4 regions of the Bradyrhizobium sp. USDA 4451 genome follow, and region 3 is predicted to be linked to each of the others. Evidence: predicted binding sites of a transcription regulator. Region 3 holds the regulator's gene; each other region holds the start of a gene.
The links. Region 3 encodes LexA, which represses DNA repair genes until DNA is damaged. Its sites were predicted from a motif close to TGTTCNNNNTGTGTTCNG; they were not measured.
Positions count from the first base shown of each region.

Region 1: the regulator LexA is predicted to act here: its motif matches at 4,587-4,604, upstream of ACVMB0_RS10305 (DNA recombination protein RmuC).
Region 2: the regulator LexA is predicted to act here: its motif matches at 5,008-5,025, upstream of dinB (DNA polymerase IV).
Region 4: the regulator LexA is predicted to act here: its motif matches at 3,998-4,015, upstream of ruvC (crossover junction endodeoxyribonuclease RuvC).

Region 1 covers NZ_JBTRCH010000001.1:2,242,017-2,249,817, reverse strand. The annotation lists gene dapD (2,3,4,5-tetrahydropyridine-2,6-dicarboxylate N-succinyltransferase) at 1-18, shown strand, start outside; gene ACVMB0_RS10330 (DUF805 domain-containing protein) at 261-881, shown strand; gene dapE (succinyl-diaminopimelate desuccinylase) at 899-2,065, shown strand; gene truA (tRNA pseudouridine(38-40) synthase TruA) at 2,129-2,866, opposite strand; gene fmt (methionyl-tRNA formyltransferase) at 2,866-3,801, opposite strand; gene def (peptide deformylase) at 3,938-4,465, opposite strand; gene ACVMB0_RS10305 (DNA recombination protein RmuC) at 4,636-5,856, shown strand; gene ACVMB0_RS10300 (AmpG family muropeptide MFS transporter) at 5,986-7,362, shown strand; gene ACVMB0_RS10295 (hypothetical protein) at 7,490-7,801, opposite strand, start outside.
Region 2 covers NZ_JBTRCH010000001.1:4,888,890-4,896,690, forward strand. The annotation lists gene ACVMB0_RS22370 (type II and III secretion system protein family protein) at 334-1,971, shown strand; gene ACVMB0_RS22375 (hypothetical protein) at 1,984-2,370, shown strand; gene ACVMB0_RS22380 (tetratricopeptide repeat protein) at 2,494-3,030, shown strand; gene ACVMB0_RS22385 (hypothetical protein) at 3,129-4,181, opposite strand; gene ACVMB0_RS22390 (hypothetical protein) at 4,461-4,805, opposite strand; gene dinB (DNA polymerase IV) at 5,055-6,302, shown strand; gene ACVMB0_RS22400 (hypothetical protein) at 6,417-6,626, shown strand; gene ACVMB0_RS22405 (NAD(P)H-dependent oxidoreductase) at 6,699-7,801, opposite strand, start outside.
Region 3 covers NZ_JBTRCH010000001.1:5,933,272-5,941,072, reverse strand. The annotation lists partial or broken gene ACVMB0_RS27405 (ComEC/Rec2 family competence protein) at 1-812, shown strand, start outside; gene ACVMB0_RS27400 (hypothetical protein) at 809-1,036, opposite strand; gene ACVMB0_RS27395 (hypothetical protein) at 1,194-1,622, opposite strand; gene lexA (transcriptional repressor LexA) at 1,899-2,603, opposite strand; gene ACVMB0_RS27385 (molybdopterin molybdotransferase MoeA) at 2,847-4,058, opposite strand; gene ACVMB0_RS27380 (HAD family hydrolase) at 4,084-4,710, opposite strand; gene ACVMB0_RS27375 (hypothetical protein) at 6,233-6,418, opposite strand; gene ACVMB0_RS27370 (hypothetical protein) at 7,188-7,436, shown strand; gene ACVMB0_RS27365 (hypothetical protein) at 7,476-7,703, shown strand.
Region 4 covers NZ_JBTRCH010000001.1:687,090-694,890, reverse strand. The annotation lists gene ACVMB0_RS03115 (methyl-accepting chemotaxis protein) at 1-982, opposite strand, end outside; gene ACVMB0_RS03110 (methyl-accepting chemotaxis protein) at 1,084-2,859, opposite strand; gene ACVMB0_RS03105 (YebC/PmpR family DNA-binding transcriptional regulator) at 3,077-3,823, shown strand; gene ruvC (crossover junction endodeoxyribonuclease RuvC) at 4,041-4,568, shown strand; gene ruvA (Holliday junction branch migration protein RuvA) at 4,846-5,463, shown strand; gene ruvB (Holliday junction branch migration DNA helicase RuvB) at 5,460-6,509, shown strand; gene ACVMB0_RS03085 (metallophosphoesterase) at 6,679-7,596, shown strand; gene ybgC (tol-pal system-associated acyl-CoA thioesterase) at 7,719-7,801, shown strand, end outside.

The DNA of each region.
Region 1 (7,801 bases), 3.7 Mb from region 3:
GAGCTGCTGCGGGACTAACGACGCCGCGGCGATTCCCCATCCCTCACCGTCACCCTGAGGTGGCCGCTTCTTCAGCGGCCCTCGAAGGGTCGACGGCCCGGCTGGTGGCCGTGCATCCTTCGAGGCTCGCTCCGCTCGCACCTCCAGCGACAACGGCGAAGCCGTTGCGCGGGGATGACGGTCCAGGAAGATCGAACCAATTTCCCTTTGACTCCGACAAAACTCCGGGCCGCGAAACATTGCCGCCGCCGGAGTTTTTTATGGGCTGGACCAATTACCTGTTCGGCTTCAAGGGCCGCGTCAACCGGGCCAAATTCTGGCTCGCAGTGCTGATCATCGTCTGCTGGATGATGGTCCTGGCCGCGCTGGTGGTCTTGGCCGGGCTCGGCGGCAAGGACCGGTCATTCGGCTTCAATGTCGACGACATCTTCCGGGCGTTCGACCCCGACAGCTACACATCACTGACATGGGCCGGATTGCCGACGCTGCTGGTCAAGGCCGGCGGCACGCTATTGTTCGTCTGGGTCTATATCGCCGTCTCGATCAAGCGCCTGCACGACCGCGACAGGAGCGGCTGGTGGATGGTCCCGTTCTTCGCGATCCCCGGCCTCATGAGCCAATTCTCGGACCGGCTTCCCGATCAGTCCTATTTGGCGATGGCGGCGGGCGCGATCGTGTTCGTGCTCTATGTCTGGGGCTTCATCGAGCTCGCCTTTCTGCGCGGCACCTCATACCCCAATCGCTACGGTCCCAATCCACTGGGCAAAATCCATGCGAGCCGGGGAGGCAGCCGCGGCACCGGGTCGCGCTCGACGCAGGGCTGGGATCAACAAAGCGAGCTCGATATCGTGCCGCACAAAGCTGGTCCACCCGCGCTGTGACGTGTTAAGCGAGGCGCATGACTGATGCCGTCTCGATTACCCGCGATCTGGTTCGCTGCCCCTCCGTCACCCCGGCCGACGCCGGCGCGCTTGGCGTCCTCGAAAATTTGCTGAAAACCGCAGGCTTCGAGGTTCACCGCGTGACGTTCTCCGAGCCCGGCACCGCCGATGTCGACAACCTCTATGCGCGCATCGGCAACACGGCGCCGCACATCACCTTTGCCGGTCACACCGACGTGGTGCCGCCCGGCGATGAAGCGGCGTGGACGCTCGGTGCGTTCTCGGGCGAGGTGAAGGACGGCTATCTCTACGGCCGCGGCGCCGTCGACATGAAGGGCGGCATCGCCTGCAGCGTCGCCGCCGTGCTGCAATATCTCGGCGACCATGGCGGCAAGGCACAGGAAAACGGCTGCGGCTCGATCTCCTTCCTGATCACCGGCGACGAGGAAGACGTCTCGATCAACGGCACCGTCAAGCTGTTGAAATGGTGCGCCGAGCGCGGCGAAAAATTCGACCATTGCGTGCTCGGCGAGCCCTCGAATGTCGAAGTGCTCGGCGACATGATCAAGATCGGCCGCCGCGGCTCGCAGTCCGGCACGCTCATTGTCGACGGCGTGCAGGGCCATGTCGCCTATCCGCACCGCGCGTCGAATCCGGTGCCGGATATCTCGCGGCTGATCGTGGCGCTGAGCGACGAGCCGCTCGATCACGGCAGCGCGCAATTCCAGGCCAGCAACCTCGAATTCACCACGGTCGATGTCGGCAACACCGCAACCAACGTGATTCCCGGCCAAGCGCGGGCGAAGTTCAACATCCGCTACAACGACAACCACACCCAGGAAACCCTGCGGCAGCTGGTCGACGCGCGGCTGGCGAAAGCCTGCGGCAATCGCATCCGCGCCCATATCGACTGGATGCCGTCGAACTCCAACGTGTTCGTCACCCAGCCCGGTCCGTTCACCGATCTCGCGGTCGCCGCGATCGAACAGGTCACCGGCCGCAAGCCGGAGCTGTCCACCTCGGGCGGCACCTCCGACGCGCGCTTCATCTCGAGCTATTGCCCGGTGATCGAATTCGGCCTGGTCGGCCAGACCATGCACCAGATCGACGAGCGCACGCCGGTGGCCGATCTGGAGCAGCTGACGAAGATCTATCGCGGCGTGCTGGAGCGGTATTTTGCGTGATCCGGCCGGTTGGCTGGACAAAATAGTGAAGAACAACCCCATGCACAGTAGGGATTGTGGCCACTAATAATCCACCTGCACCAGATATAGTCCCTCCGGCGGCGCCACCGGGCCGCAGGCGGCGCGGTTGCGGGCGGCCAGCGCCGCGGCGAGATCGTCCGCGCTCCAGCGGCCCTCGCCGACCCAGACCAGCGAGCCGACCATCGAGCGCACCTGGCTGTGCAGGAAGGAGCGCGCCGAGGTCACGATGTTGATGGCGCTGCCGTCTCTGACGACGTCGAGCTGGTCGAGCGTCTTCTCCGGCGATTTGGCCTGGCACTCGGTATCGCGGAAGGTCGTGAAATCATGCTTGCCGAGCAGGCGTTGCGCGGCCGCGTGCATCGCATCCGCATCGAGCGCGCGCGGCACCCGCCAGACCCGGCCGATGTCGAGCGCGAGGTTCGCGCGGGTGTTGGTGATGCGATAGAGATAATGCCGCCTGGTCGCCGAGAACCGCGCCTCGAAATCGTCCGGCACGATATCGGCCGCGAGCACGGCGATCGGATGGGGCCGCAGATGCGCGTTCAGCCCGTCGCGAAAGCGGCCAGGCGGAAAATGCTTGGCGATGTCGCAATGCGCGACCTGGCCGCGCGCGTGCACGCCGGCGTCGGTCCGCCCGGCGCCATGGACGCGGACGTCCTCGCCGCAGATCGCCTTGACCGCGGTCTCCAGCGCGCCCTGCACGGTCGGCGCAGTGTCCTGGATCTGCCAGCCGGAGAACGGCGTGCCGTCATATTCGATGGTGAGCTTGTAGCGGGGCATCAGGCGAGCCGCGCGGGCGGCTTCAGCGGCGTACCGCGTAGGAAATCCGCAGCCTTCGTCGGCGTCTTGCCGGCGCGCTGCAATTCGAGAATCCGGATCGCGCCGTCGCCGCAGGCGATCGCGAAAGTGTCGTCGAGCACATCGCCCGGCTGGCCCGAGCCTTTCGCCAGCTCGCAACGCAGGATCTTCAGCCGCACCGGCTCGCCTTCGCCCAAGAGCTCGCACCAGGCGCCGGGGAACGGCGACAGCCCATGAATGTGCCGCAGCACCGCGTGCGCCGGCCGGGTCCAGTCGATCCGCGCCTCGGCCTTCTCGATCTTGGCGGCGTAGGTGACGCCGTCCGCGCTTTGCCTGGTCAACTGTAATCCGCCGCGCTCGAGCCCGCCCATCGCGCGCACCATCAGGTCGGCGCCGAGCGGCGCCAGTGCGTTGTGCAGGTCGGACGCCGTCATGCTGTCCGTGATCGGCAGCCGTTCGGCCATCGCGATGTCGCCGGTGTCGAGGCCGACATCCATCTTCATCACCATCACGCCGCTCTCGGAATCGCCGGCCATGACGGCGCGGTTGATCGGCGCAGCGCCGCGCCAGCGCGGCAGCAGCGAAGCGTGCAGATTGAAGCAGCCGAGCCTGGGCGCATCGAGGATCGCCTGCGGCAGGATCATGCCGTAGGCGACCACGACGGCGGCGTCCGCCTCGTGAGCGCGAAATTCCGCGAGCGCTTCGTCGGTCTTCAGCGTCTTCGGCGTCAGCACCGATATGCCGAGCCGGCGCGCCTCCTGCTCGACCGGCGTCGGCTGCAATTGCAGGCCGCGGCGACCACCGGGCTTCGGCGCGCGGGTGTAGACCGCCACAACCTCATGGCCATGGGCCACGAGCTCCAGCAGCGTCGGCACCGCGAAATCGGGCGTGCCCATGAAGATCAGGCGAAGCGGCATTGGATCAGACTACCCTCGCTGGCTCCAAATTATCCGTCATGGCCGGGCTTGTCCCGGCCATCCACGTCTTGGCGCCATGAAGAAAGGAAGACGTAGATGCCCGGGACAAGCCCGGGCATGACGGCGGAGTGCGCGCCTACTCCGCCGCGCGCTTGGCGGCCTTCTCGAATTTCTTGAACACGCGGTCGCGCTTCAGCTTCGACAGATAATCCACGAACAGCACGCCGTTGAGATGGTCGATCTCGTGCTGGATGCAGGTGGCGTAGAGCCCCTCGGCATCCTCCTCATGCAGCTTGCCGTCGAGGTCGGTGAAGCGCAGCCGCACCCGCGCCGGGCGCTCGACCTCCTCGTAATATTCGGGGATCGACAGGCAGCCCTCTTCGTAGACCGACAGCTCGTCCGAATGCGAAATGATCTCCGGATTGATGAACACCCGCGGCAGCGGCGTGGTCTCGCCGTTCTCGTCGCGCTTGGCGAGGTCCATGGTGATCAGCCGCAACGGCTGCGCGACCTGGATCGCCGCGAGCCCGATGCCGGGCGCGTCATACATGGTCTCGAGCATGTCGTCGGCGAGCTTGCGGATCTCCGGCGTCACCTTCTCGATCGGTTTCGACACCAGCCGCAACTGCTTGTCCGGCAGGATGATGATTTCTCGTAATGCCATGGCGGCGATTTAAGCCGCGGGCCTGATGCGGTCAATGCGTTCAGGAACCCGTTAAGACAGCCTTAACCACGATTCTTCACGCCTGATTAACCAAGAAAATTAGGAAAGCATTTACCATAAGCGTTCCCTCTTCGTTCGCACCCGGCCGCGAATCGGCTACAACGGCCGGCATGAACGAGATTCTGCTCATGCTTGGCGACCTTCCGGTCCGCGTCTCCGACGCGCTGATCGGGCTTAGCGCGCTGGCGCTGATCCTGCTGTTCGCCATCGCCGTGGTGATCGCCCGCGCCAGCCGGCGTGGCGCGGAACTGGCGATGGCCCAGGCCATCCGCGCCGACGAGTTGGAGGAGCGGCTTGCCGACATGCTGCGCGCCCAGAGCGAATCCTCCGGGCGGGTCGACGCCAAGGTCGATGCCTTCGCGCAGGCGCTCGCCGGGCGCCAGGCCGAGATGGCCCGCGCCGTCAACGAGCGGCTGGATTCGGTGACCCACCGGGTCGGCCAGTCGATGGAACAATCGACCCGCAACACCATGGATTCGCTGCGCGTGCTGCATGAGCGGCTCGGCATCATCGACCACGCCCACAAGAACCTCAACGAGCTCACCACCCAGGTCACGACCTTGCGCGACGTGCTCGCCAGCAAGCAATCGCGCGGCGCGTTCGGCCAGGCGCGGATGGAGGCGATCGTCCAGGACGGCATGCCGAAGGGCTCGTTCGAGTTCCAGTACACGCTGTCGTCGGGCAAGCGGCCGGATTGCGTGGTGTTCCTGCCCGACCAGCGCCCGCTCTGCATCGACGCCAAATTTCCGCTGGAGGCGATGACCGCGCTGCACGATGCGCGCAGCGACGAGGAACGCAAATCGGCCTGCCAGCGGCTGCGCGCCGACGTGCTCAAGCATGTCAGCGACATCGCGGAGAAATACCTGATCCCGGGCGAGACCCAGGACACCGCGCTGATGTTCGTGCCGTCGGAATCGGTCTATGCCGAGATCCATGACGGCTTCGACGACGTGGTCCAGAAGGCCTATCGCGCCCGCGTCGTGCTGGTGTCGCCGTCGCTGTTGATGCTGGCGATCCAGGTGATGCAGCAGATCCTGAAGGACGCCCGCATCCGCGACGCCGCCGACCAGATCCGCAACGAGGTGATGCACCTTGCTGATGATCTCGGCCGGCTGCGCGAGCGCGTGCTCAAGCTGCAAAATCACTTCGGCCAGGTCAACGAGGACGTCAGGCAGATCCTGATCTCCGCCGACAAGATCGAGAAACGCGCCGGCCGCATCGAGGAACTCGACTTCAGCAAGGCCGAGACCCCGATCGAAGTGCCGCGTTTCGTCAAGCCCGGCGCGCCCGAGCTGTTCCCCGCCCCGCGCAAGCTGCAGGCGGGGGAGTGAGTGTTGCTGATCAGAGATCTCGCGGCATAATCTGTGTCATCGCCCGGCTCGACCGGGCGATCCAGTATCCCAGAGGCGGTGGTCGGGCGGTGACAGTCTTTTTGCGGCCGAATCTGGTAACACCGGATCATGACAGCCCCTGAAGCAACGTCGGACGCGTCGGCAAAACCGGAGCCAAGACCTGCCGCCACCTCCTGGCGCGACAGTTTTGCGGTGTATCTGCAGCCGCGGGTGCTGATCGTGCTGCTGCTCGGCTTCTCCTCGGGGCTGCCGCTGGCATTGTCGGGCTCGACGCTGCAGGTGTGGATGAAGGAGGCCGGGGTCGATCTCGGCACCATCGGGCTGCTGGCGCTGATCGGCACGCCCTACACGCTGAAATTCCTCTGGGCGCCGCTGGTCGACGCGCTGCACGTGCCACTGTTCACGAAAGTGTTCGGACGCCGCCGCGGCTGGCTGCTGCTGTCGCAGCTGTTGCTGATCGCGGCGATCCTGGTGCTGGCGCTGGCCGATCCGGCGCGATCGCCGTGGTTCGCGGCGTTTGCCGCGCTGTTGGTCGCAACGGCGTCGTCGACGCAGGACATCGTGGTCGACGCCTTCCGCGTCGAAAGCCTGCCGGAAAGCGAGCAGGCCGCCGGCATGGCGTCTTATGTCGCGGCCTATCGTGTCGGCATGCTGGTCTCGACCGCCGGCGCGCTGTTCATCGTCAGCGGCTTCGAGTCCGCAGGCCTCGCGCGGCCATCGGCGTGGATGTGGGGCTATGTGGTGATGGCCGCACTGGTGGTGATCGGCATCGTCACCGCGCTTGCGGCGACCGAGCCGGCGCAATCGAAAGGCGCCGAGGCGGCCACGCATGCGCAGAACGCCGCCGAACGGGTGTTTCACGCCGCGCTCGGCGCATTCTCCGAGTTCCTCAGCCGCAAGGATGCCTTCGCGGCGCTCGCCTTCGTGGTGCTGTTCAAATTCACCGACGCGTTCTCAGGCACCATGACCGCGCCGTTCGTGATCGACATCGGCTTTTCCAAGGTCGACTACGCGGCGATCGTGAAGGGCGTCGGGCTTGCCGCGACCCTGATCGGCGGCTTTGCCGGCGGCTTCGTAGCGCGGCGCTATTCGCTGGCGTCGAGCCTGTGGATCGGCGGCGTGCTGCAGGCGGTCGCCAACCTGTCGTTCTCCTGGCTCGCCCATGTCGGGGTCGATCAATGGGCGCTGGCGCTGGCGATCACGGCGGAGAACTTCACCAGCGCGATCGGCACCGTGATCTTCGTCGCCTATTTGTCGGCGCTGTGCCGCAATCCGCTGCACACCGCGACCCAGTACGCGCTGCTGACGGCGCTCGCGGCGGTCGGCCGCACCTACCTGTCGTCGGGCGCGGGCTATGTCGCCAAGACGGTCGGCTGGCAGGTGTTCTTCGTGATCTGCGTGCTGGTCGCGATCCCGAGCCTGATCCTGCTCGCCTGGCTGCAACGGCGTGGGCATTTTGATGAGCTGGGGCCGGTGCGGGTTTGAGCCTCCGCTGTCATCACCCGCGAAAGCGGGTGATCCAGTATTCCAGAGACGTTCGTGATTCTGTGGAGAAGCCGCGGCGTACTGGATCGCCCGGTCGAGCCGGGCGATGACACCGCAACTGAGGTAGCTACTTCGTCACCACGCTCCACTTCGTGACGATGGCTTCGCTCATCTCGCCGGCGTCCTTGGCGCAGGCGACCTCGTCGACCTTCACCGAGATCGCCTTGCCGGAGAGGCTCTTGAGCTGCGCGGCCTGGGCGTCGTTGGTCGGAACGAGCTGGAAGGTTTCCGGTCCGGTCTCGAGGTTGCACAGGCCGTTCGGCGGCGGCAGGCGGCGCGGCTCGCTGGTGATCTGGTAGGTCGCGACGCGCTTGCCGCGATTCTTGGTGTCGCGCACCTTCATGACGCCGAGTTCCCCCGACAGCACGTCGCCGGCATG
Region 2 (7,801 bases), 1.0 Mb from region 3:
GACTAGCCCAAGCGGGCTATGGAAGTGGTGCGCACTGGCAACATCGCTGAGTTTTCTCTGGGCTTGCCGTGGTGCCGAGGGGCTCTTTCCTTGCAATCGGGGCGGGTGGCGGGGGATGATCTTCGGGCCGCCATTTGCGGCCTGGCGTGTGGGGGTATCCGGAGCGAGCTCGTTTTGCTTTCGCTCGGCGCGCCGGGGAATGGGAATTCGTGAAGTAACTATTTGTAGTCGGACAAACTGTAAGCTCTGCGGCGTGGTGCACGAACGGGAGTGATCGGGCCGGGGTCGTAGATTTACGGGGGTCGTCGCGGAGACGCGACGAAGGGGATTGGCATGATGGGAAGTCGCGTTTCGGTCGATGCGGGACTTGGGCTGGTTGCCTTCAGCGCGATGGCGTTCGGCGCTGCGCTTGCCCTGTTTCATTGCATCGATCCGGCCGCCGCCGCGGATCGGCGAGCGCCATCATCCTCATCCTCCTCCGGCGTCTTCGTCAGCGAGATGACAGACGTCCAGCGCGTCAAGGTGACGGTCAACAAGTCGCGCACCTTCCGGGTCGACACGGCGTTCTCCTCGATCGTCGCCGGCTCGCCTGACATTGCCGACGTGAAGTCGCTGAGCGACCATTTGATCTATGTCCAGGGCAAGCAGCCCGGCACCACCAATGTCATTCTGTTCGACGCCGGGATGAAGCAGATCGGCATTCTCGACGTCGAGGTGACCGTCGACATCGGCAATCTGCAGCAGAACATTCAGGCCGGCACCGGCACCCGCGGCATTCGCGTATCCGCATCCGAAGGCCAAGTGGTGCTGAGCGGAATGGCCGCCGATGCGGTTGCCGCGGAGCGGGCGCTATCGATCGCCACAGGGAGTGTTCCCAAGGGCAGCATCGTCGTAAATGCGATGAGCGTTGCGGCACCGCAGCAGGTGATGCTCGAGGTACGCTTCCTCGAGGTCAATCGCGATGCTGGGCGCGAGTTGGGCGTCAACCTTTATGCCGCAAACGCCAATGGATCGAATATTGCGAATAGCGGGGCTGGCGGGCCGAATTCAATCAACACGGCTAGCGGCCGAGTTGGCATGCCAAACGTCGGCGCCCCGGGTGGCACCCTTCCGCTGCTGGGTACGGCGGGCACACTGCTTGGCACCGCCGGCGGTGCATCTCCCACTCCGTTTGGAAGCCTGTTAACGAGCGTCCTGCGGACCAGCAACGGCACATCGGTGGACCTGCTGATTACTGCACTGGAAACCAAGGGACTGGCCCGTCGACTTGCGGAGCCGAATTTGACCACGCTGTCGGGCGATGCTGCGCGCTTCCTGGCCGGCGGCGAGTTTCCGGTGCCGGTCGCCTCGACGGCGGTCGCGGGCGCGCTGCCCACCGTGACCATCGACTACAAGAAGTTCGGCGTCGAGCTGGCTTTCGTGCCGACCGTGCTTTCGCGCGGGGTGATCAACCTGCGCGTCGAGCCCTCGGTCAGCGAGCTCGATTTCTCCAACGCAGTGACCATCGCCGGCACCACGATCCCGGCGCTGACCCGCCGCGACGCGCGCACAACAGTGGAGCTGCGCGACGGCCAGAGCTTTGCCATCGCCGGCCTGCTGCAGACCCGCAACACGCAGGGCGTATCGCAACTGCCCTGGATCGGCTCGGTGCCGGTGCTCGGCACTCTGTTCAGCAGCAAGTCCTATCAGCAGCAGGAAACCGACCTCGTCATTATCGTCACGCCGCGCCTGGTCGCGCCGGCGGCGCCCGGCCAGCAGCTGGCATCGCCGCTCGATTCCCGCCTGCCGGCCAACGATGTCGATTTCTTCCTCAACGGCCAGATGGAAGTCCGCAAGCGCTATGACGACTACGTCAATTCCGGCGGCGACGTGAAGGGACCCTATGGCCATATCATCGCGCCCAACGCGGTCGTGGGCGCTCCACCACCGGCGGTGGTCGTCGACCAGCCGGTCGTGAAGACGCTGAACTAGGGGAGGCGGGAGATGACCATCCGATACTTGGCACTGCTCGCCCCACTCCTGCTCGGCGGCTGCTACGGCGTCTACGGGCATGACGAGATGGACCGTTACATCCAGCGTTCCGACACCATCACGATGAGTGCCGGCAATGCCAAGGAGGTCAACGCGGTCACCCACACGATCCACCCGTGGCCGGCCTATGTCGGCGACCGTCGGATCGCGTATGACGCGCGGCGGACGGGTGGTGCGATCACCCGCTATGGCGCTACCAAACGGCCGGTAGATCAGCTTCCCGATATGGGCGATCCGACCAAGGCGATGGGGCAGCCTCCTCCCGTGACTACCCAACAGATTCTTACTACGGATCAGACCATCAACCAGAGTATCACGACCAACAATAATGGGAAATAATGCCGCAACATTAGATCTGTTGGCCTCGACATTTCGGTCGTGCTGTCTGTTTTGTTAGGTAGTTTCGCGATGATGTTTCGAATGGGGCAAGAGATGCGCTGGACTTGGGGAACGGGACGAGGATTGCGTCGTCTCGCGCCGGCGTTGATCTGTTGCGGCCTGGCGACCGGCCTTGGTGCCTGTGACTACACGACCCGCGAGGCCGCGATCGTCGCTCCGGTGGATCCGCCCGGTGGGGACCCCGTGCAGGAGCCGACCGACGTCAAATATTATCCCTCCGACGAGCCGGTGCGGCTGGGGCTCGAGCACTACAACCGCGGCAATTACGGTATCGCCCAGCGCTATTTCAAGGATGCGGTCGAGAAGGCGCCGAAGGACGTCACGGCCTGGGTCGGGCTCGCCGCGAGCTACGACAAGATCCGCCGCTTCGATCTTGCCGATCAGGCCTATGCGCAGGCGATCCGGATCGGCGGCGAGACCGTCCAGATCCTCAACGACCAGGGCTATTCCCTCATGCTGCGCGGCAATCTCAGCGGCGCGCGGCGCAAGTTCGAGAAGGCGTACTCGCTCGATCCGGGCAACCCGGTGATCGCCAACAACCTCGAACTGCTCAACGGCAGCCGCAAGTTCATCGAGCGCCCGCCGAACAATCAGCCGTAGCGGTGCAATATTACCTTTGATGGGGCCGCCGACTCCTTTGCATGGGGTTGTTTTCGCCATTTTGGTAGCTCGCCCCTGCGACCCGACCTCGCCGCGATCTAGTTCGTCAGCACGGCATCGACGCGGCGGCTGTTTCTTGTGCTGATGATGATGGCGCCGTTGCGGATGGCAAATCTCGCACCGACGAGTCGCGGAATCTTTTCGGTCAGCGGCGACGGCAGCGGAATCATTCCGCCGCTCGCGGGATCGCCGACGTTGATCGGCGGCCCGCCCGCGCCGGCCGAAGGCGCTGCCTTGATGTACTCCCTGATCAATTGAGTCTCTTCCCGCGAGAGACTGAGTGCGGTCTGCTCGCTGATCGCCGCTCGCTTTTCTGTCTCGGCTTTCTGCTGCGCTTCTTCCTGTTGCGCGGCTTCGCGCCTGGCTGCGTCCTGCTCGAGCTTGGCGAGGCGCTCCCGCAGCGGCACGAGCTCCCGCCGCAGCATGACGATCTCGGATTTCAGGGTGGAGTTCTGACCGAGCGCAATCGCTGCGGCAACGCAGGCAACGACCGAAATCAGGCTGAGACATGCAACGGCAAGTCCCGTCACCCCGATGCGATTGGCCGTTGTCCGATCCTCTACGCCGCCCGCCGAACGCCGGCGCCGTGCCCGAGCAAATCGCGGCATGCTGCTGCCGAGCAATGTCATGAGTCGCGAGAGCCGGGAATCGTTGGGGCCCGCAGCGTGGATCGAGCCGAAGGCCGGTTCGAGCACGATCGGGCCTTGCGCGGAGAGATCGAGCGATGCGGCCGAGCCGCCGGCGTTCGAGGTCGTGCGCTCGGCCTGGCCGTCATCTCTGGCGTGCACGAGTTGGCGATCGATGTCGTCGGGCTGGTCGACACCAGCATCGCTGATCGCATCGGGCGTGTCGGCAGCAACGGCCTCAAGGCGCTCGCTCTGCCATTCGCCGAGCTCCTGTTTACCGAGTTCTTGCGCGTTAAGCTCCTGCTCGGCGCGGGACGCTGCAAGCGAGCTCCATAGCGCAAGCCCGGCCTCCGTGATCTGCAACCCGGCCTCATTGATCGAAGCCCATCCGGATTGGAACACGTCGGCGTCGCCGAGCTCGGACGATCGCTTCAACTTCGTGGCTGCGTCGCCCGCCGCGATCATGCGCTTGACCTCGCGACTGACCTCCTCGAGCGGGATCCGCTGTTCCGGTCTTGCAGCCAGCACACTCAAGATCGCCAGATTGAATCTCATGTGGCGCCTGTCGATGCCCCATCAGCCGGTCGTGCAGCCGGCGGTCTCCCCTGCCGGTGTCGGTCAGTCAGAGAGTCAAGCGAAGTGTAACGGCTCCCCGAGGGGCAAACAATCCGGCCCCAGGCGTACGACCGATGGATAAGTCTGCCCGCCAACGCGACGCGTCACGATCGGGGGCGCGCAAGCTGTTCAGAGAAATTCGCGAAGCCTTGAGAGCTCGATCACGTGCTCGGGTGACAGCACATCGGGGACGAGCGGAGGTTGCGCCTTGGTCCGAATCTCGTAGAGATGCCGCGTCTTCTCGGGCTTGCCCATGAAGTCGCGAATGCATTGGTCGAGCGTTGCGTTGGCGACCATATAGGGTGCGCGATCCTCTCGCCTGGCGTTGTTGAGAGAGGGCCATTTGTAAAGGGTGGCCGCAGCCTGGAAGTCCACCTGATGAGAGTGGTCGGTCATTCCAGGATATCTACCTGAAAAAGCCTGCCCGTCAACGCACGCCGGCAAGCGAGCGAATTGCTGCGGCAGTCCGCGCATTGTGTGTCGTTGCGACTGGTCGAACGACTGCCGCCGCGGCTCGCATGATTCGCTTCGATTGCCGCGGCCAACGGTCTCGATCTCCAGCGAGCCGAGTCGGCGTCGGCGGAGGGAAGCCTGCCGAAGGACAGGCCGGCCGATTGCTTCGCGCGGCGAGCGCACGCGAAGGGAGGACAAATTCCACGTTGACTGGATTTCGATTTGTTCTTATTTTGTTCTTTTGGTCGGGGCGAGCACAAGCAGGTCGAGATGGCAGCCGCAGCCACCATTCTGCACGCGGACCTCGATGCATTTTACGCCTCGGTGGAGCAGCTGCTTGATCCGTCGCTGCGCGGCAAGCCGATCGCCGTCGGGGGCGGGGTGGTGCTTGCGGCCTCCTATGAGGCCAAGGCCTTCGGCGTCCGCGGCGGCATGTCGGGACGGGACGCGCGCGAACTGTGCCCGCAGCTGATTTTTGTCGACGGCCATTTCAGGGATTACGAGCGGCTGGGCGACGCGGCCATCGAGGTGCTCGGCGATTTCACGCCGCTGGTCGAGCGCATATCGATCGACGAAGCCTTCGCCGACGTTGCCGGCTGCACGCATCTGTTCGGAACACCGGCGGACATCGCAGCGACGATCCGGCGGCGCGTGCGCGCCGAACTCGGCCTTCCGATCTCGGTGGGCGTCGCGCGCACCAAACATCTGGCGAAGATCGCTTCCCAGGTCGCAAAGCCCGACGGCCTTGTCGTCGTCGATCCCGACGCGGAGCTCAGCTTCCTTCACGAATTGCCGGTCGAGTTGATGTGGGGCGTTGGGCCGGTGACCCGGGCACGGCTGGACGCGATCGGCGTTGCGACGATCGGTCAACTCGCCACATTGTCGGAACGTTCGCTGACGCGGTTGCTCGGTCCGGCGGCAGGCGAGAAGCTCGCCGCGCTGGCCTGCAATCGCGATCCGCGAAAGCTCGTACCTCATCGGCGCGCGCGATCGGCGGGGGCACAATCGGCGCTCGGCCGCAAGCCCGCGACCATGCAGGTCATCAGGCCGACGCTGCTGCATCTCGCGGACCGCGTCGCCACGCGGCTGCGGGCGAAATCGCGGCCCGGACGAACCGTGACGGTGCGGGTGCGCTTCGCCGACATGAAATCGGTGACGCGCGCGATCACGCTCGACGCGCCGGTGTGCACGACGGTGATCCTGGCGCGGCTCGCCGAGAACCTGGTGCGTGCAACGCTTGCCGATCATCCCCGTGAGAGGATCATTTCGCTGTTGGCGATCTCGGTCTCGCATCTCGAGCAGCATTGGGACCTTGCGCTGGAGCTTCCGCTCGGATTGGCCGATGACGCGCTCCGCCCCGGAAGTCCAGCAGGCATCGCGCGCTGGGCGGCGGACTGCGCGATCGACAAGATCCGCGACCGCTTCGGCTGGGAGGCAATCGGATACGGCTCAGTCGCGCTGGAGGCGGTTCGGTCGGTGCCTGATGCGTTTCGCGCACTTGCCGAGAAGGAGCTATAACCTGCTACCGATTCACGATCGGGTCATCGCATTAAGAAAAGGCAATCCGGAATCGCGCCGTTGTGAGTGGTGGCCTCGCGCATGCGGTCTATTCTGACGCTGCGGAGGATAGCCATGAAGTACAGCTCCGAACTGATCCAGACGATGCGGGATGCGTTGGATACGGTCATGGCAAGCGTGCCGGCCGATCAATCCGTGTTCGGTCTGAAGGCCCACGTTGCCGAATCCATCTTGCGAGCCGCGGCCCACGGTCAGACGTCGTTCGACGGGCTCGTGACGGCCGCATCCGATCAGCTTCAATCCATCATATCGATGTTGACCTAAGCGTGATCCAGAAAAGTGCGAAGCGGTTTTCCGAGGAGATTCGACAACAGGCTAACGCGCGATGACGCCGCCTTAGGCAGCCGCAGGGCGTATGAATGACGGCCTGCCGAAGAAGACGGTGTCTTGCTCCTGGCGCAGCGCGTCGCAGATTCGGCCTGCCGGAATCTCGACGTCGTCATACGCGAGCACGTGGTCTCGCGCAATGTTCCGCCGAAGACGGCAACCTTCGGCTAGGCCGATCGGAAGAAGGTGCTCGGCGTGAGCGACCTGCGCATTCTCGCACAAGCCGTAGGTCATGTAGTGGCCAAGCCCGTCGAGGACTTCGCCAGCCCTGAGATCCCTCTTTGCGGCTGCGACCACATCGACACACGGCGCGCCGAGCGGAGTGATGGCTGCATCCTTGAAGATCGCCGCGCGTGCAACCGTGAACGGGACCTCAAAGTGACAAAGATGATAGGGCCAGTAGAAGCAGTAGAGGGGGCCTGCTCCCATCTTGTAGAGCGACAAATAGTGCTTCTCGACCGCATCGTTCGTCGTCCCAAGCACGAATATGCCCGGGTTTGGCATCGCTCCCACGCAATAATCCACGATGCCGGGACCGTCGAGAAGCTCATCGACCGGGTACCAGTTGACCGCTTCCTGGATCGGGGTGCCGGCCTCGACGACCGGACCGTGCATTCCGCGCCGCGCGACCCGCATGCCCGTTGCATTGGCAACGATCGCGTTCTCGAAGGATATCTTGGTGCCGTCAGCGAAAGACGTGACCATCGGGGCCTTCATCCCCCATTTTCTGGCAAACCCTTCCTGGGTCGTGGGATTGCGGTAGGGATCGTGCAGACCCTTGATGTTCCCGCACAGCACAGGCCTGATACCCAGTCCCTTCACCCACCGATACAGATTCATGATGACGCCTGGCTGGTCACCTTCCGTGTTGGTGATGACGACCCCGGTGCGGTCGGCATACGTCTTCAGGATCGGGCCGAGAGTGCCGTCCAGTTCGGCATTCATCATGACGACATGCTTGGTTCGGGCGATCGCCTGCATCACCACGCCGGCCGCGAATTCGATCGTGCCGGTGACCTCCAGAATCACATCGATCCCGTCAGCGTTGCAAAGAAGCATTGGGTCGTCGGTGATCGCGCGCCGGCCCCGGGTGATGCAGTCGTCGAGTTCGT
Region 3 (7,801 bases):
TGCCGGCCGGCCTGCTCGGGCTCGTCGCGATGCCGTTCGGCTTCGACGGCGTGTTCTGGGCGATCATGGGCTTTGGCATCGACTGGATGATCCTGGTGACACAATGGGTCGCCGCGCTGCCCGGCGCGGTCGGCCGGATGGCGGCGTTCGGGATCGGGCCGCTGATCGCAGCCAGCGCGGGCCTGATCCTGCTCGGGCTGCTGCGCACGCCGCTGCGCTGGTCGGGTGCGGTGCTGCTGGTGGTGGCCTCGGTCTGGGCGCTCAGGGTGCCGCAGCCGGACGTGCTGATTTCCGCCGATGGCCGCAACGTCGCGGTGCGCGGCGGGGACGGGCGGTTGCATCTGATGCACAGCGCCAAGGATGCGTTTTTGGTCAAGGAGTGGCTGGCGGCGGACGCCGATGCGCGGACCGCCACTGATGCATCGCTCGGCGAGGGCGTCTCCTGCGATCCGAGCGGCTGCGTGGTCCAGGGGCCCGGCGGCGCCTTCGTCGCGCTGGCCAGCCGGCCGGAGGCGCTGGCCGATGATTGCGAGCGCGCGGCGCTGATCGTCACCGCCCGGCCGGCGCCGCGGGGCTGCGCGGCCTCGGTGGTCGACGCTGAGCGGCTGCGGCGTCACGGCGCGCTGGTGCTGCGTCGGACCCGTGACGGCTACGCCATCGATGCGGTCAAGCCCGGCGGGATCGACCGGCCATGGTCGCCTGCGGTTCCCGGCGACGGCGAGGCCGAGGCGACGCTCCGCGCCCCCGCCACCGCGCCACGGCCGGCCGTCGACGCCACGCCGGCGGAGAGCGATCTGCAGGGTGAGGATTAGCCGGGGTCTGGCGAGGGACCGGCCGGCAATTCGAACAGGCCGAGATGGTATTCATCGGAATCGGGGCCGGCGTCGGGCTTCTTGACGAGGGTGAAGGACGCCTCGGGGAATTGCTGCCAGACCTTCAGGTCGTCAGCCGTCACCGTCAGCCAGCCGAACCGGAACATGTAGCGGCCCGGCTCCGTGACGCGTCCAGCCTTTTGCCATGTGACCTTATCGACCACCGAGCAGGTTTCCGTGAGTGCACGTCCTCTGCGCCAGATGATGCGCCAAGGCGGCCGCCGACGCAAATCTCCTGCCGCGCCCCGGAACCCGACGTCCGGGGTCGCTCGAAATCGTTTCGGTCACTCGCCGCCGGGTCATCCTGCGGCGACGATGCGTTCAACCCAAAAACAGCGACGCAAATGCGGAGGGCCGCCGCTCCACAACCTTCGGCTTCTGCGCGACCGGCGGATGCAGTGCCGGCAATTGCAGCACGCTGACGCGCTGTCCCTCGACGAGCTGGGTCACTAGCACATGGCTGCCGTCGGGGAATTCGACCGCATCATGATGGCGATCCGGCACGTCGGGCTCGACTTCGTTGAACACGCCGACGCGGAAATTCAGCGTCTTGGTCCAGATCCAGCGGCTGTCGTAGCGAACGTTCTCGGCGAAAGCGAGCTCGGTGCCCGGCAGCATGCAGACCGCGACAGTCGGATCGTTCTCCGACGCAAAGCCGCGGGTCGACGTGCCGCGGAAGGTCGTGGTGATCAGCGTCTCTCCGACAATGGCGGGGCGCGATGCCACGGCGTGCAGACTATAGTCACACATCGGATGGCTCCTCAAATGGAGGTAGCGACCCGTGCCTCTCCTTGAGGCATAGGGCCTCTACCAGAGTGGACGATAGCGAACGAGTGTCAGCTCGTTTCTGGGCGATTGTACGACTCGCCCGAGACCGCCTCAATCACAAACACGCGACACTGCGTGAGAGGTATCGGAGCGCATCGAGCAGGCCGCATGCCGCGCTATCTTCCAAGGAACGATCCGATCTGTCGCTCGTTCCTCGCCGCCGCAAGTATTTGCCTCGCCGCCGCAACTATTTGCAATTCAGTACTTGCGATAGAGCCCGATCAGCTTGCCCTGGATGCGGACCCGGTTCGGCGGCAGGATGCGCACTTCATAGGCGGTGTTGGCCGGCTCCAGCGCGATCGAAGCGCCGCGGCGGCGGAAGCGCTTCAGGGTCGCTTCCTCCTCGTCGATCAGCGCCACCACGATGTCGCCGGTGTTGGCGACGTCGTTGCGCTGGATCAGCGCCATGTCGCCGTCGAGAATGCCGGCATCGACCATCGAGTCGCCGCGCACCTCCAGCGCATAATGCTCGCCGGAGCCGAGCATGTCGGGCGGCACGCTGATGGTGTGGCTGCGGGTCTGCAGCGCCTCGATCGGCGTACCGGCAGCGATCCGGCCCATGACCGGGACCGCGACCGGTCGATTGCCGTCATCCTCGGCGATCGGCGGCGTAGAGGTGCGCTTGCCGAGGGTGCCTTCGATGACGCTCGGGGTGAAGCCGCGGCGGCCGTTGCCGCCACCGGCCGACAGCTCGGGCAGCTTGATGACTTCGATGGCGCGGGCGCGGTTGGGCAGGCGGCGGATGAAGCCGCGCTCCTCCAGCGCAGTGATCAGGCGGTGGATACCGGACTTCGAGCGCAGGTCGAGCGCATCCTTCATCTCGTCGAAGGAGGGCGGGACGCCGGCCTCTTTCAGACGTTCATTGATGAAACGCAGAAGTTCGTACTGTTTGCGCGTGAGCATCTCGAGTATTCCCCCGGTTGATAGCGTCGTTCGATTCCGAGACTCTTCGGTGGGATCTGCAGACCGGGCCTGACCAAGGGAGCATGGTGCTTGCTGCAAGCGCTCCTGGGCGGCCTCCCGATTGTAGACACCAGTACTCGAAACAAATCATGAACGGACACTATATGTTCGATATGTGTTCCGCAACCACTTAATTTCCGGTGAACACGCCCGGCGGCGCACAATCGCCGCGGTGAGAAAACCCTATTCGGGCAGCATCAGGATCTCGCATTCGCTGCCGGCGACGGCGGCCGGCGCAAACGGCGGACGCACGAGAAGTGCGCGTGCCGCAGCGAGATTCCCGAGCAGCGAAGAATCCTGCTGCATCACGGGCGTTGCGATCAGCGTGCCGTCGTCGCGCGTCTCGAGACGCGCGCGCAGATAGTCCTCGCGCTGGTCGTTGGCAGCGAGGTCGCGGCCGAGCAAAGCGGTCGCGCGGCGATGATGAATCGCTTTTCGGCCGCTCAGCGCCCGAATCAACGGCACCAGAAACAGGAAGGCGCAGACGTAGGACGACACCGGATTGCCGGGCAGGCCGATCACCCGCATCGCCTCGAGCCGGCCATGCATCATCGGCTTGCCGGGCCGCATCGCGATCCGCCAGAACGCCATCGCGACGCCCTCGGCCTCCAGCGACTGCTTGACCAGGTCGTGGTCACCGACCGAGGCGCCGCCGGTCGTGATCAGGATGTCGGCTCCGGTGTCGCGGGCCCGGCGGATGCCGGCCGTGGTGGCCTCAACCGTATCGGCGGCAATCCCGAGATCGATGGTCTCAGCGCCTTCGGCACGCGCCAGCGCCCGCAGCGCATAGCCGTTGGAATAGACGATCTGGCCGGGTCCGGGCTGCGAGCCCGGCATCACCAGCTCGTCGCCGGTCGCCAGCACCGCGACCTTCGGCCGGCGGCGCACGGCGAGTTCCGGATGGTTCATGGCGGCGGCCAGCGACAGCGCGCGGTCGGAGAGGCGGCTGCCGGCGGCGAGCAGAACGTCACCCTCGCGGAAGTCGACCCCCGCGGGGCGGATGTGCCGTCCGACGGCGGCAGCCTCGCTGATCGTGATGTGGTCGCCGTCGACGGCGGTGTCTTCCTGGATGATGACGGCGTCGGCGCCGTCGGGGATCACGCCGCCGGTGAAGATCCGCACCGCTTCGCCTGCACCGACCGTGCGCTCGAACGGCCGGCCGGCGGCGACTTCGCCGATCACCTTGAGTCGCGCCTTCAGGTCAGCCGCATCGGCGGCGCGCACCGCATAGCCGTCCATCGCCGACATCGGCTGCGGCGGCTGAGTGCGCCGCGCGGCGAGGTCGCGTGCCAGGGTGCGGTGATAGGCGGCATCGAGCGCGACCATTTCCTCCGGCAGCGGTTCGGCGCCGGCCAGGACGGCGGACAGGGCATCGGCAACCGGCATCAGGGCCACGCTCGGAGCTCCTCAAGTCCAGGGTTCAAATACCGAGCGCGGTCAGCGCCCTTGCCACGTCATCCGTCGATGTCACGTGGACGGCATGAAGGCCGCGCGCCCGCGCGCCTTCGATATTGGCGGCCAGGTCGTCGAAGAACAGGATCCGCGACGCCGGCACGCCGATGGCTTTTACCACATGATCGTAGGCCGCGGCGTCGGGTTTCCGATGGCCGATGCTCGAGGACAGGAACACGGTGCGGAAATGGCTCAGCAACTCGGCGTGGACAACCGAGAAATGCGCGACATGGGCCGGATTGGTGTTGGAGAACGCATAGAGCGGCATCCGCTTCGCCGCGGCCGCGAGCAGGGGGGCGATATCGGGCATCTCGCCGGTGAAGATCGCATTCCAGCCTTCGAGGAACTGCGCGTCCGTGAGGTCGATGCCGAGCGTCCGGCGCAGGTTTTCGAAGAACGCCGCATCGTCGATCCGGCCGATCTCGTGATGCTTGAAGCTGTCGTCGACGACAAAGCGGGTGGCGAGGTCGGACGGCGCGCAGCCGGCATGCTGCGCCCAGTGCGCCATCACCTTGTCAAAGTCGATGTCGAGCACGACGCGGCCGATATCGAACAGCAGCACGTCGACGGAATCGGGGAGGGGGTGCGAGGTCATTGCGTGGAACCATGTACGAAAATTGCGGGCAGCCGGCAATGTCCCCGATTTGTGCGGGAGGCATGCGACTGATGTGCTGACACTGGCTCCCGCTCGGTCCATAGCTTCGCATGCTCGCGCCACAATTTCATTGTCGTCCCGGCCTAGTGCGCAATTGCGCACGGGGGCCGGGGCCCATAACCACAGGGTTGTGTTGTTGAAAACAAGCTGTGGCCCCAGCGTCGCGCAACAATTCGCTTTTGGGGTAATGGGTCCCGGGCCTTCGCCGGGACGGCGGCGAATGTGTGGCGCCGCTTGTGAATCATACGTCCGCATTCTCGCGACATGATTTGTCCGAGTCTTGCTTCTCGTTCCGCCCTCTCCGTTGGTGAGGGCGCAGGGAAAGCCGGGTGCCGATCGCACCCATGGGCCCCGAGCAATGGGGTAGAAAGCTCGGGGGTAGGACCACAGGTGTAACCGGAGCAATCCGGCTTTCCCTGCGCGATGGCTTACGGCTTATACGTGCTCTCCCCGGCGAGACTTGGCTTTGTTGTCACCGTCTTCGCAACGCGCATTGCGCAATCGGAAAAGACACCTGCCACTAGGGCGTCAGGCCTGCACGATTTCGCCGTCCGCCTCATGCGCGTTCGTCAACTGCGCATTCGGCGTCCACCGCATCTCGACCCGCGTTCGTGACGACCGCGAAGCGCCCCTCGTGTCGGGTGAGACGGGGAATTCATACACCGAGTTGCGCTTCGGATAAAGCGAAATATTTTCGCACACGGTGATTGACAGGTTTTGCTGAGTTGCCCGTCGTGTCCGGACCGCAACACCCTGCAAACACATCGCCGTCCGACGTGTGCCCTCAGCGGGCTGCACCCTTCTTCTCCAGGCGTCCAGGGAGCGGCCGACGTCGATAATCGCGCCCCTCGCTGGGCCGTCTCTTGTCGGGCGATCGCTCATTAGGAACGACAGCACCTGGCACCGCGTATTGGATAACAAACGCCACCCAACAGGAACGGCAGGTCGGCGTTTCCGGTGCCCTTGGCTCTGTCCCCGAGCCAGGGGCACACCTTCGTGGTCTTCAGGGGCGTGTCATCACCGCGCCTAATGTGTCGTAGGCGGCGATATCGTTCCAACGACTTCCATGTCTTCTTTCCGCACAGTCACCCAGCGTCCTGTCTCGGCAGCGATCTTTCGAGCTATTCTTACAGCGGCATCCTCGTCCGCCAATTCAAGCATGATGATGCTGCCTTTCCCCGAGAAGGCGTCGGGGTTTGAAATGTTGATGATGAATAGGGGTCCTTTTGGAAGGATCATCGGAGTGCCCCAGCCCGCAGAAGCCAGCATCGCATCACGCGATACCCTGTGCTTTCGTGCGCGGCGACACCGTGCAACCGCTACCAAGTTCCCGCCTTAACCTGGTTAAAGTACGTGGGATGTCGCGCAACTCGAAAATGGAGCTTTCGCATCGGTCCAGCAATCATGTTGCTCCGGTCCGCCCGCCGACGCGTTGGACGCTTTGCTTGCAAACCGTACGGCTTCACTTGCTTGGATGCTTCTCAATGGTCGCCTTGGCCCTGGCGATCGCCTCTTGAGTGCTCTGGAAGGTTTGCGTTCTGATCGGAGGACCGCCCGCAAGAGGCGTGATCTCGACGAGGAAGCCGCCGCCTCGCTGCTCGACGATCGTTAGACGATGACCCTGATATTCGATCGGCTCGGCTGACATTTCGGATGCCGTTTGGACGATGGATGCGCGACAAGCCTATGAAGGCATTGCAGCCCCCGGGGTTGCCAGGAACTTCTCGATCTCGAGGGCACGCCGGGCTTCAAGTGACTTCCTCAGCATGCGTTCACGTTCGGCTCCAGGCGGCAAGCCGCTTGCCCTGGTCCTGGCCGTTTCGGCAAGCTTTAGCAGTCTGAAGGTCAGTGACGTCGTTTGCTTAACCCGATTTCGTCGTTTCTTTCCCATGGCGTTCGGCCCGCGCGAACAATTGTCGCGCGAATTCGGCCACCAATGGCCTTGCATGGCATCTACATAGGTTAATCCAGTGCTGGCGGAATTTTTGCTGCGGGCAGGAACCAACTGGCGCGAGCATGCGGGGTGACGTGGCTGACGGCGTGTTCGGTCAGGGACGACGAGAGCCGAAACGTTCTCGTCGCTTCACGCCCGTTGTTTCTGAAATCCGAATTGGTGGAGCGGCCGCTGTTTGGGGCTCAGCGAAATTAGGACATGGCTTCTGACATGCATTTTTAAATGCGGGTCTCGGAGACGAGATGCAAACTGCGGGGATGTTGACACCTCATCGAATGGACAGCGTGGAGATGGGCTTTCTCGGCTTTGCCGGAATGTCATTCATCGCGCTCGTCGCCAGCGTGAGCTGGCTCCTGACCGGGTGACGCCGAACACGATGGACGAACGGACCTTGGCCTCAGTGTGGTGCCCACTCGCTGGGGCCCTTTCTTTCCGAGCTCCCTGGACTGGAGGCGGGTGAGGGATGCCCCACCTGGATGCTTGCCTGGGAGTTCTGCGCCGACTGATCGCAGAAGGCGACGTGAACCGCATTGCGCTGGCCGAGAGAGCGGTCAACGAGTATTGGGACGCGACCTTGCTTGGAGCCAGGAGGAGCGGACTCCGGCTCCTCCAGCAAGACGTGCTGACGCAGCTCAATGCCGTTGTGGGAGATCAGCGCGGCTTCGCCGAAACGGTGAATGCTTACATCGAGAAAAAGCTAGGCTCGGCATAACCCGGCCAGGGTCGCCGGATCGCCCCATCGAGCGCTTCCGTGCCACTCGATGCAAAACTTGTTTCCTCCCTGGCGTCATCCGCCGACGGTCTTCTCAAGGGCGACCAGCAAGCCGAAGACCGATCCCGTCACAGCGAGGAAGGCAGCAAAATAGTAAATGCGGTACATGACTGGTCGATCTGTTCCGGTCTAGCCGAGGAGATTGAATTTCGCCCAAGCGTTCCTCAGTGGGCGTTCCCGAACGCGATGCGCCGCAAGATCGGTTGAGCTACCTCGCCGCAATCGACTGTTGCACGCCATGTCGGTTCCTCGTCTCGCTTCATCGCCGGCCGTGCGCGAGCTCTGCAGGCGACGCTCATCGAGAC
Region 4 (7,801 bases), 5.2 Mb from region 3:
GCGCGATCGCAGTCTCGAACAGCTCGGAGATCTGCTTCGCGGTGTCGATCACGACGCGGATCAGCGGCGTATCTGACGTCTCGACGCCGCTGTCGGCGATCGTGACGATCAGGCTCTCGGAGAGCTCGAGCAGCTTCGCGACGCGGCTGTCGGCGTGCTTGAGGTCGCGCGAGGAGAGGTCGACGCCCTTGGCGAGCTCGTTGAGCTCGCTGATCACGCTGTCGCAATGGCCGAGATTGGAGGTCGCGGCGCGCGCCACATTGCCGATCTCGGCGCCGACCGACGAGAAGCCGTCCTGCACGCGGCTGATGATGCCGGAAATCTGCTGGGCGCCTTCGCCGGCGCTCTTGGCGCGCAGCGAGGCATCGCTGCTTTCGCCGATCAGGCTGCCGATCTGGCCGTCGAGATCGCGCACGGTGTCGGAGATCTGATGCGTCGCCTGGCGGGTCGCCTCCGCGAGGTTCTTCACCTCGCTCGCGACCACCGCAAAGCCGCGGCCGGCATTGCCGGCGCGCGCCGCCTCGATGGTGGCGTTGAGCGCCAGGAGATTGGTCTGCTTGGCGATCGCCTCGATCGAGCCGGAGACCTTGGCGACCTGGCTCAGCGCGGAGCCGACCGCGGCAAGCCGTGCCTCGATGCGCCCGACCGCGGCGACGAGCTCGGCGATGTGGCTCACCGCGGTCTCGACCACGTCGCGCGACTCGGCGATCTGGCCGACCGCGGCGGAGGCGGTCGTCTGCACCGCCTGCGAGGCGTTGGCGATGTCGTGATTGGCCGAGACCATGATCTCGGCGGTCTTCTGCAAATGGTGGAATCGCTCCGACTGGTTGCTGACCCGGTTCGCGACCTCCTGGACGTTGCCGGCAATGTCGGCAAGCTCGACCCCGAGGCCGCCGATGCGGTCGGCGAGCTGGTCGACCAGCCGTTCGGCCAGCGTCCGGTTCGATGATGTATCCAGCACTGCAAGCTGCGCAGCCGACATGTCAGCACGTCCTCCCGTCACAGCGGCCCGTCAAGCCGCCGCAGCATTCCCCATCCGATCCAGAGCGTGATTCGCGAAGGCAGTCTTGCCTGAGCGTGCACTCACAGCCTGTAGGCGGTACGGAACCCGCCCCAGTGCCGGCCGCGGACCCGGATCGGCACGTCGATCTCCCGCATCATCACGGTGGTGCCGTTGCCCATGTCGCGCGCGTAGCTCTGCACCAGATAGGCGCGCTGATTGCGCGCGGCGGCGAGGCCGGCCGGATCGTTGAAGATGCGGCGATTGCGGCAATTGGCGGTGTTGTAGGCGACGTCGCCCGGTCGCTGCGGATGCGAATAGATCTTGTTGTGGACCGGCAGATAGCCGTTGCGGTCGACGGTTGCGCAGAATGCCAGCCGCTTGTCCTTGGCCAGGAACGCCTCGAGCAGCGCGGGCAGCGCGCGATCCGCCCAGTCCAGCATTTTGGTGCGGTACTGCACCGGGTTGGTGCCGGCGATCTCGACATAGTCGGTGTCGAACATATCGTCGAGCGTGATCGCGCCGCTGGCAAGCCCGCTCTCGAAGATCTTGCTCAGCGCGTGGCCGGCTTCCATCGCCCGGGTGACCAGTTCGGCGTTCTCCTCGTGGATCGCCCACATCCGGTCTTCGATCTTCTCGCGCAGCGCTGATGTCGCGGCCTCGAAGCGCGCCTGGACGCCTGCCTTGGCGCGGTCGGCGATCCTGATCCGGCACGCGCCGATGTCCTGCAAGGTCGCGCTCAGGGTCTCCTGCACCGGCAGCTTCTCGACGTCGGGCCCGCCGATCAAGATGCCGTCCATCGCGAGCTCGTAGACCGGCGCGGTGACGGTGCCGCGCGCGGTGGTGATCTCGATGGTGAGGCTGCAAGGCAGCCGCTCGTCCTTGCGCGGATCGCCGCGCTCGTCCTGGCGCAGCAGCACCGCGCAGCGCGCCTTGAGCTTTTGCGCGAACGCGGTCACCGCCTTGCCGGCCTTGGCGACATCGTCGCCATGCGCGGCGGCTTCGCGGGTTGCGCTGTCGATCTCGCCGGCGCTGGTGCCGACCGAGACGATGAAGGTCGAGGCCGAGGCCGCGTTCTGGCCCATCTCGCCGGTGATCTGGTTCTGCTCGGCGACCGCGCTGTTGACGTTGTCGAACACCGGACGGATCTTGTCGATCGCCTCCGAGATGCGATGCACGGCATCGGCCGATCCGGTGGCGTCCTTCTGCAACGCCTCGATCTTCTTGGTGATCTCCTCGGTCGCGCTCTGGGTCTGGACCGCGAGGGCCTTGACTTCGGTGGCGACCACCGCAAAGCCCTTGCCGGCGGCGCCGGCGCGCGCCGCTTCGATGGTCGAGTTCAGCGCCAGCAGCGTGGTCTGCCGCGCGATCTGGGCGATCAGGTTGACGACGTTGCCGATCGCGGCCGAGGATTCGCGCAAGCGGTCGACATTGGCGGTGGCCTCGCGCGCCGCGGCCGCGGCGTCGTCGGCGAGCTGGCTCGCGCTGCGGACCTGTTGGCCGATACCCTCGGCGGAATGGGTGAAACGGTCGGCGGCCTCGGAGAAGGTCGTCGCGGTGCTCTGTGCGTCGCTGCTGTGGCCGGTCAGCGCATCGGTGCGGGCGCGGATGGCGGCAAGCTTGGCTGCCGTCGCCTCGGCGCCGTCGGCCACCGAGCCTGCGGCGCGCTCGAGCTGGCGGATCATCGCGCCGAGCTCGAGTTCCAGCAGTTCCAGGATCTCCTTCGAGGAGTCTCCGGACGAATCTTTGGACGAATCCTGGGCCGAATCAGTCGCGGTCGCGGCTTCAGCCGGAACCTGCGGCGCGACGGCCGGCGCGGCCGGCTCCGGCACTTGCTTGCGAAACAAACCGAACGCCATGGGAGCTCTTTTGCGGGCTATTGGAAAGTTGCGGCGGGGACGGGCGCGATCCTCGCATCCGGGCATGAAGTCATGGTTAACAAGTGCCTCATATTCCGGCATGCGGTAGTATTCCTCCGCCGGATGGCCTCGCCGATCCTTTGATTTTGACCGTGAGGGGCCTATAAGGCCGCGTTTTCCATCCCCGTTCAGACCCTAAGCTCCGAAGAGACGTCGCATGGCCGGCCATTCCCAATTCAAGAACATCATGCACCGCAAGGGCCGGCAGGATGCCCAGAAGTCGAAGCTTTTCGGCAAGCTGGCCCGCGAAATCACCGTGGCGGCCAAGCTCGGCACCCCGGACCCGGCGATGAACCCGCGGCTGCGCGCCGCCGTGGTCGCGGCCCGCGCCGAGAACATGCCCAAGGACAATATCGACCGCGCCATCAAGAAGGCAGCGGGCAATGAGGGCGAGAATTATGACGAGATCCGCTACGAGGGCTATGGCCCCGGCGGTGTCGCCGTGATCGTCGAGGCGCTGACCGACAACCGCAACCGCGCCGCCTCCGACATCCGCTCGTTCTTCACCAAATCGGGCGGCAATCTCGGCGAAACCGGCTCGGTCGCCTTCATGTTCGACCGCACCGGCATCATCGAGTACGACGCCAAGGTCGCCTCCGACGACGCCATGCTGGATGCCGCGATCGAGGCCGGCGCCGACGACGTGGTCTCCAGCGAGGCCGGCCACGAGGTCTACGCCTCGCAGGACTCTTTCCGCGACGTGGCAAAAGCGCTGGAAGCCAAGTTCGGCGAGCCGCGCAAGGCGGCGCTGACGTGGAAGCCGCAGAACACCGTCGCGGTCGACGACGAGACCGGCGAGAAGCTGCTGAAGCTGATGGACCTGCTCAACGAGCACGACGACGTCCAGAACGTGTACGCCAATTTCGAGGTGTCCGACGCGCTGCTCGCGAAGATGGGCGGCTGAGGCCGCTTTCTCCGCTGTCATCGCCCGGCCTCGACCGGGCGATCCAGTATTCCAGAGGCCGTAGTACTTGAGCCGATAAGCCGCGGCGTACTGGATCCCCCGCTTTCGCGGGGGATGACGAGCAGAGGCGGAATGATCAGCGGGCCGGCCGCGACAGAGCCGGGGATGGACTGCCGTTTGTGTTTCGTTCTCGCAGGCCAGGCGGTATCACTACCGCATGACATCGCAGCCGATTCGCTCTCCTGTCCGCATCATCGGTATCGATCCCGGCCTCCGCCGCACCGGCTGGGGCGTGATCGAGACCGAAGGCAACCGTCTGGTCTATGTCGGCTGCGGCTCGGTCGAGCCGCCGGACGATCTGCCGCTGGCGAGCCGTCTGCTGGCGATCCATGAGGGGCTCGCCGCCGTGCTCGGCGACTTCAGGCCGGCGGAGGCCGCGGTCGAGCAGACCTTCGTCAACAAGGACGGCGTCGCCACGCTGAAGCTCGGCCAGGCGCGCGGCGTCGCCATGCTGGCGCCCGCAATGTTCGGTATCTCGGTCGCCGAATACGCGCCGAACCAGGTCAAGAAGACCGTGGTCGGCGCCGGCCACGCCGAGAAGAACCAGATCCAGGTGATGCTGAAGATCCTGCTGCCGAAGGCCGAGCCGCGATCCGCCGATGCCGCCGACGCGCTCGCGATCGCGATCACCCACGCCCATCACCGCCAGAGCACCGCGCTGCGGCTCAGGGTGGCGAACCTATGATCCTGCAATGTGAGGAGGGCACGCTGTTCAGGCTCCCTCCCCCCTTGCGGGGGAAGGTTGGGGAGAGGGGTAAGCCCCGCGCTCCGACCAGTGATGTGCGACGACGATGTATCAATGAAGTTCGCGAGCCAATTGAGCGCGGTGCAAACGTTGTTCGCGCGAAGCGTCGGACAACGGAGCCAGCGGCACCCCTCTCCCTAACCCTCCCCCGCAAGGGGGGAGGGAACCCGTCCGCCGGTGCGTCCCTTACCGACGGATGCGAAAGCGGGGGCGTGCGATGATCGGCAAGCTGAAGGGGCTGATCGATTCCTACGGCGAGGACTACGTGATCCTCGACGTCGGCGGCGTCGGCTATCAGGTGCATTGCGCGAGCCGCACGCTGCAGGCATTGCCGTCGCCGGGTGGCGCGGCGGTGCTGTCGATCGAGACCTATGTCCGCGAGGACGCGATCAAGCTGTTCGGCTTTCGGTCAGATCACGAGCGCGAATGGTTTCGCCTGCTGCAGACCGTGCAGGGCGTCGGCGCCAAGGTCGCGCTTGCGGTGCTCGGCACGCTGCCGCCGACCGACCTCGCCAACGCCATCGCGCTGCGCGACAGGGCGGCGGTGGCGCGCACCCCGGGGGTCGGGCCGAAGGTCGCCGAGCGCATCGTCAGCGAATTGAAGGACAAGGCGCCGGGCTTTGCCGATGTCGATCCCGCGGTGGTGCAGCTGTCAGGCGCGATCGACAACAACCGCGCGCCGCGCCCGGTGACGGATGCGATCTCCGCGCTGGTCAATCTCGGATACGGCCAGCCGCAGGCCGCCGCCGCCATCGCCGCCGCCTCGCGCAGCGCCGGCGAGAAAGCCGAGACCGCGCAGCTGATCCGGCTGGGCTTGAAGGAATTGTCGAAGTGAACCCGCCCTCGCGCATGGTCTCGCCTGAACGCCGCTCCGACGATGTCGGCGACACCGCGCTGCGTCCGCAGTCGCTGACCGAGTTCGTCGGGCAGGCGCAGGCGCGCAAGAATCTCTCGATCTTCATCGAGGCCGCCAAGAAGCGCGGCGAGGCGCTCGATCACGTGCTGTTCGTCGGTCCCCCCGGCCTCGGCAAGACCACGCTGGCGCAGATCGTGGCGCGCGAGCTCGGTGTCGGCTTCCGCGCCACCTCGGGCCCGGTGATCGCGAAAGCCGGCGATCTCGCGGCGCTGCTCACCAATCTCGAAGAGCGCGACGTGCTGTTCATCGACGAGATCCATCGTCTCAGCCCGGCGGTCGAGGAAGTGCTCTATCCGGCTATGGAGGATTTTCAGCTCGACCTGATCATCGGCGAAGGCCCCGCGGCGCGCTCGGTCAAGATCGAGCTGTCGAAATTCACCCTGGTCGGCGCGACGACCCGCGCCGGCCTGCTCACCAATCCCTTGCGCGACCGCTTCGGCATTCCGATCCGGCTCAATTTCTACACCGTTGAGGAGCTGGAGAAGATCGTCACCCGCGGCGCCCGCGTGCTCAACATCGGCATGAGCCCCGATGGCGCCAACGAGATCGCGCGCCGCGCCCGCGGCACGCCGCGCATCGCCGGCCGCCTGCTGCGCCGGGTGCGCGATTTCGCCTCCGCTGCCGACGCCGATTCCGTCGATCGCGGCATCGCCGATCGCGCGCTGAGCGCGCTCGAGGTCGACAGCGCCGGGCTCGATGCGATGGACCGGCGCTATCTCACCACCATCGCGCTGAACTATGGCGGCGGGCCGGTGGGCGTCGAGACCATGGCGGCGGCACTGTCGGAGCCGCGCGATGCGATCGAGGACATCATCGAGCCTTATCTGATCCAGTGCGGTTATCTGCAGCGCACTCCGCGCGGCAGGCTGCTGACCTCGCACGCCTTCCGCCATCTCGGCCTCGCCGAGCCGAACCGCGACCCTTCGCAGTTCGGCCTGTTCGGCGGCAATGGCGACGAGGACTAAGGCTAAGCTCTCGAAGACGTGAACAGGCGTGTTGGTGCAGCGCATTGCGCTGCCGGTAACCTTGCGCGCTAACCATCGCTGCAGCTCTGCAGGCCGTCTGCACAAACGGGGCCAAATTTCGCTCCAATCAAGGGCCTATCCTGGCTCAGGCATCACCGATCACACGTCCATGATTTCCCGTCGAAACTTTCTGCGCACCGCCGGCGGATTGACCGCCGCCTCCGCTTCGACCGCGGCCTATGGCCTGAGCGAGCCGGTCGTCCGCCTCACGCTGACGCGCTACGATCTGTCGCCGCGGCAATGGCCGGCGGACTTTCCGCTCAGGATTGTCGCGCTCGCCGACATTCATGCTTGCGATCCCTGGATGTCGCTCGATCGCATCGCCGAGATCGTCGAGCGCGCCAATGCGCTCAACCCCGACATCATCGTGCTGCTCGGCGATTATGTCGCGGGACTGCGTCACGTCACGCGCTTCATTCCGGCGTCCGAATGGGCCGCGGTGCTCAAGGGCCTGAAGGCGCCGCTCGGCGTGCATGCGGTGCTCGGCAATCACGACTATTGGGACGACAAGACGGTGCAGCGGCAAGGGCAGGGCGTGCCGGTCGCACGCCGCGCGCTGGAGCGCGCGGGCATCCCGGTCTACGAGAACGACGCGGTGCGGCTCGTCAAAGATAGTCGCCCGTTCTGGCTCGCCGGTCTCGGCGACCAGCTCGCCTTCATGGCGGCGCGGCGCTACCGCGAGATCAGGCGGATCGGCGTCGACGATCTCAACGGGACGCTCGCAAAGGTCACCGACGACGCGCCGGTGATCCTGCTCGCGCACGAGCCCGACGTTGCGCTCCGCGTGCCCTCGCGTGTCGCGCTGCAACTCTCCGGCCACACCCATGGCGGCCAGGTCCGGTTGCTCGGCTGGTCGCCGGCGGTGCCGGTCAAGCACGGCATGCGGCTCGCCTACGGCCACATCAAGCTGAAATGCGACGTGGTCGTCTCCGGCGGCCTCGGCTGCAGCATCATGCCGTTCCGCCTCGGCGTGCCGCCCGAGATCGTGCAGGTCACGCTCGGCGGAAAAGGGCCGGTGGTGTCCTGACCGCGCTTGCGTGATCGCGCAATTTGCGCAACACGATTGTTGTTCCAAAGCATGATCCGGAAGAGTGCGCAGCGGTTTTCCGAAGAGATCATGCTCAAACGACCTCAATCGAGGGGCCGCAATTGACCTTCCCCCATATCGACGGCGCGATCCGCGACGGCCGCCACCATATGCAGGTCCGCGTCTATTACGAGGACACCGACTT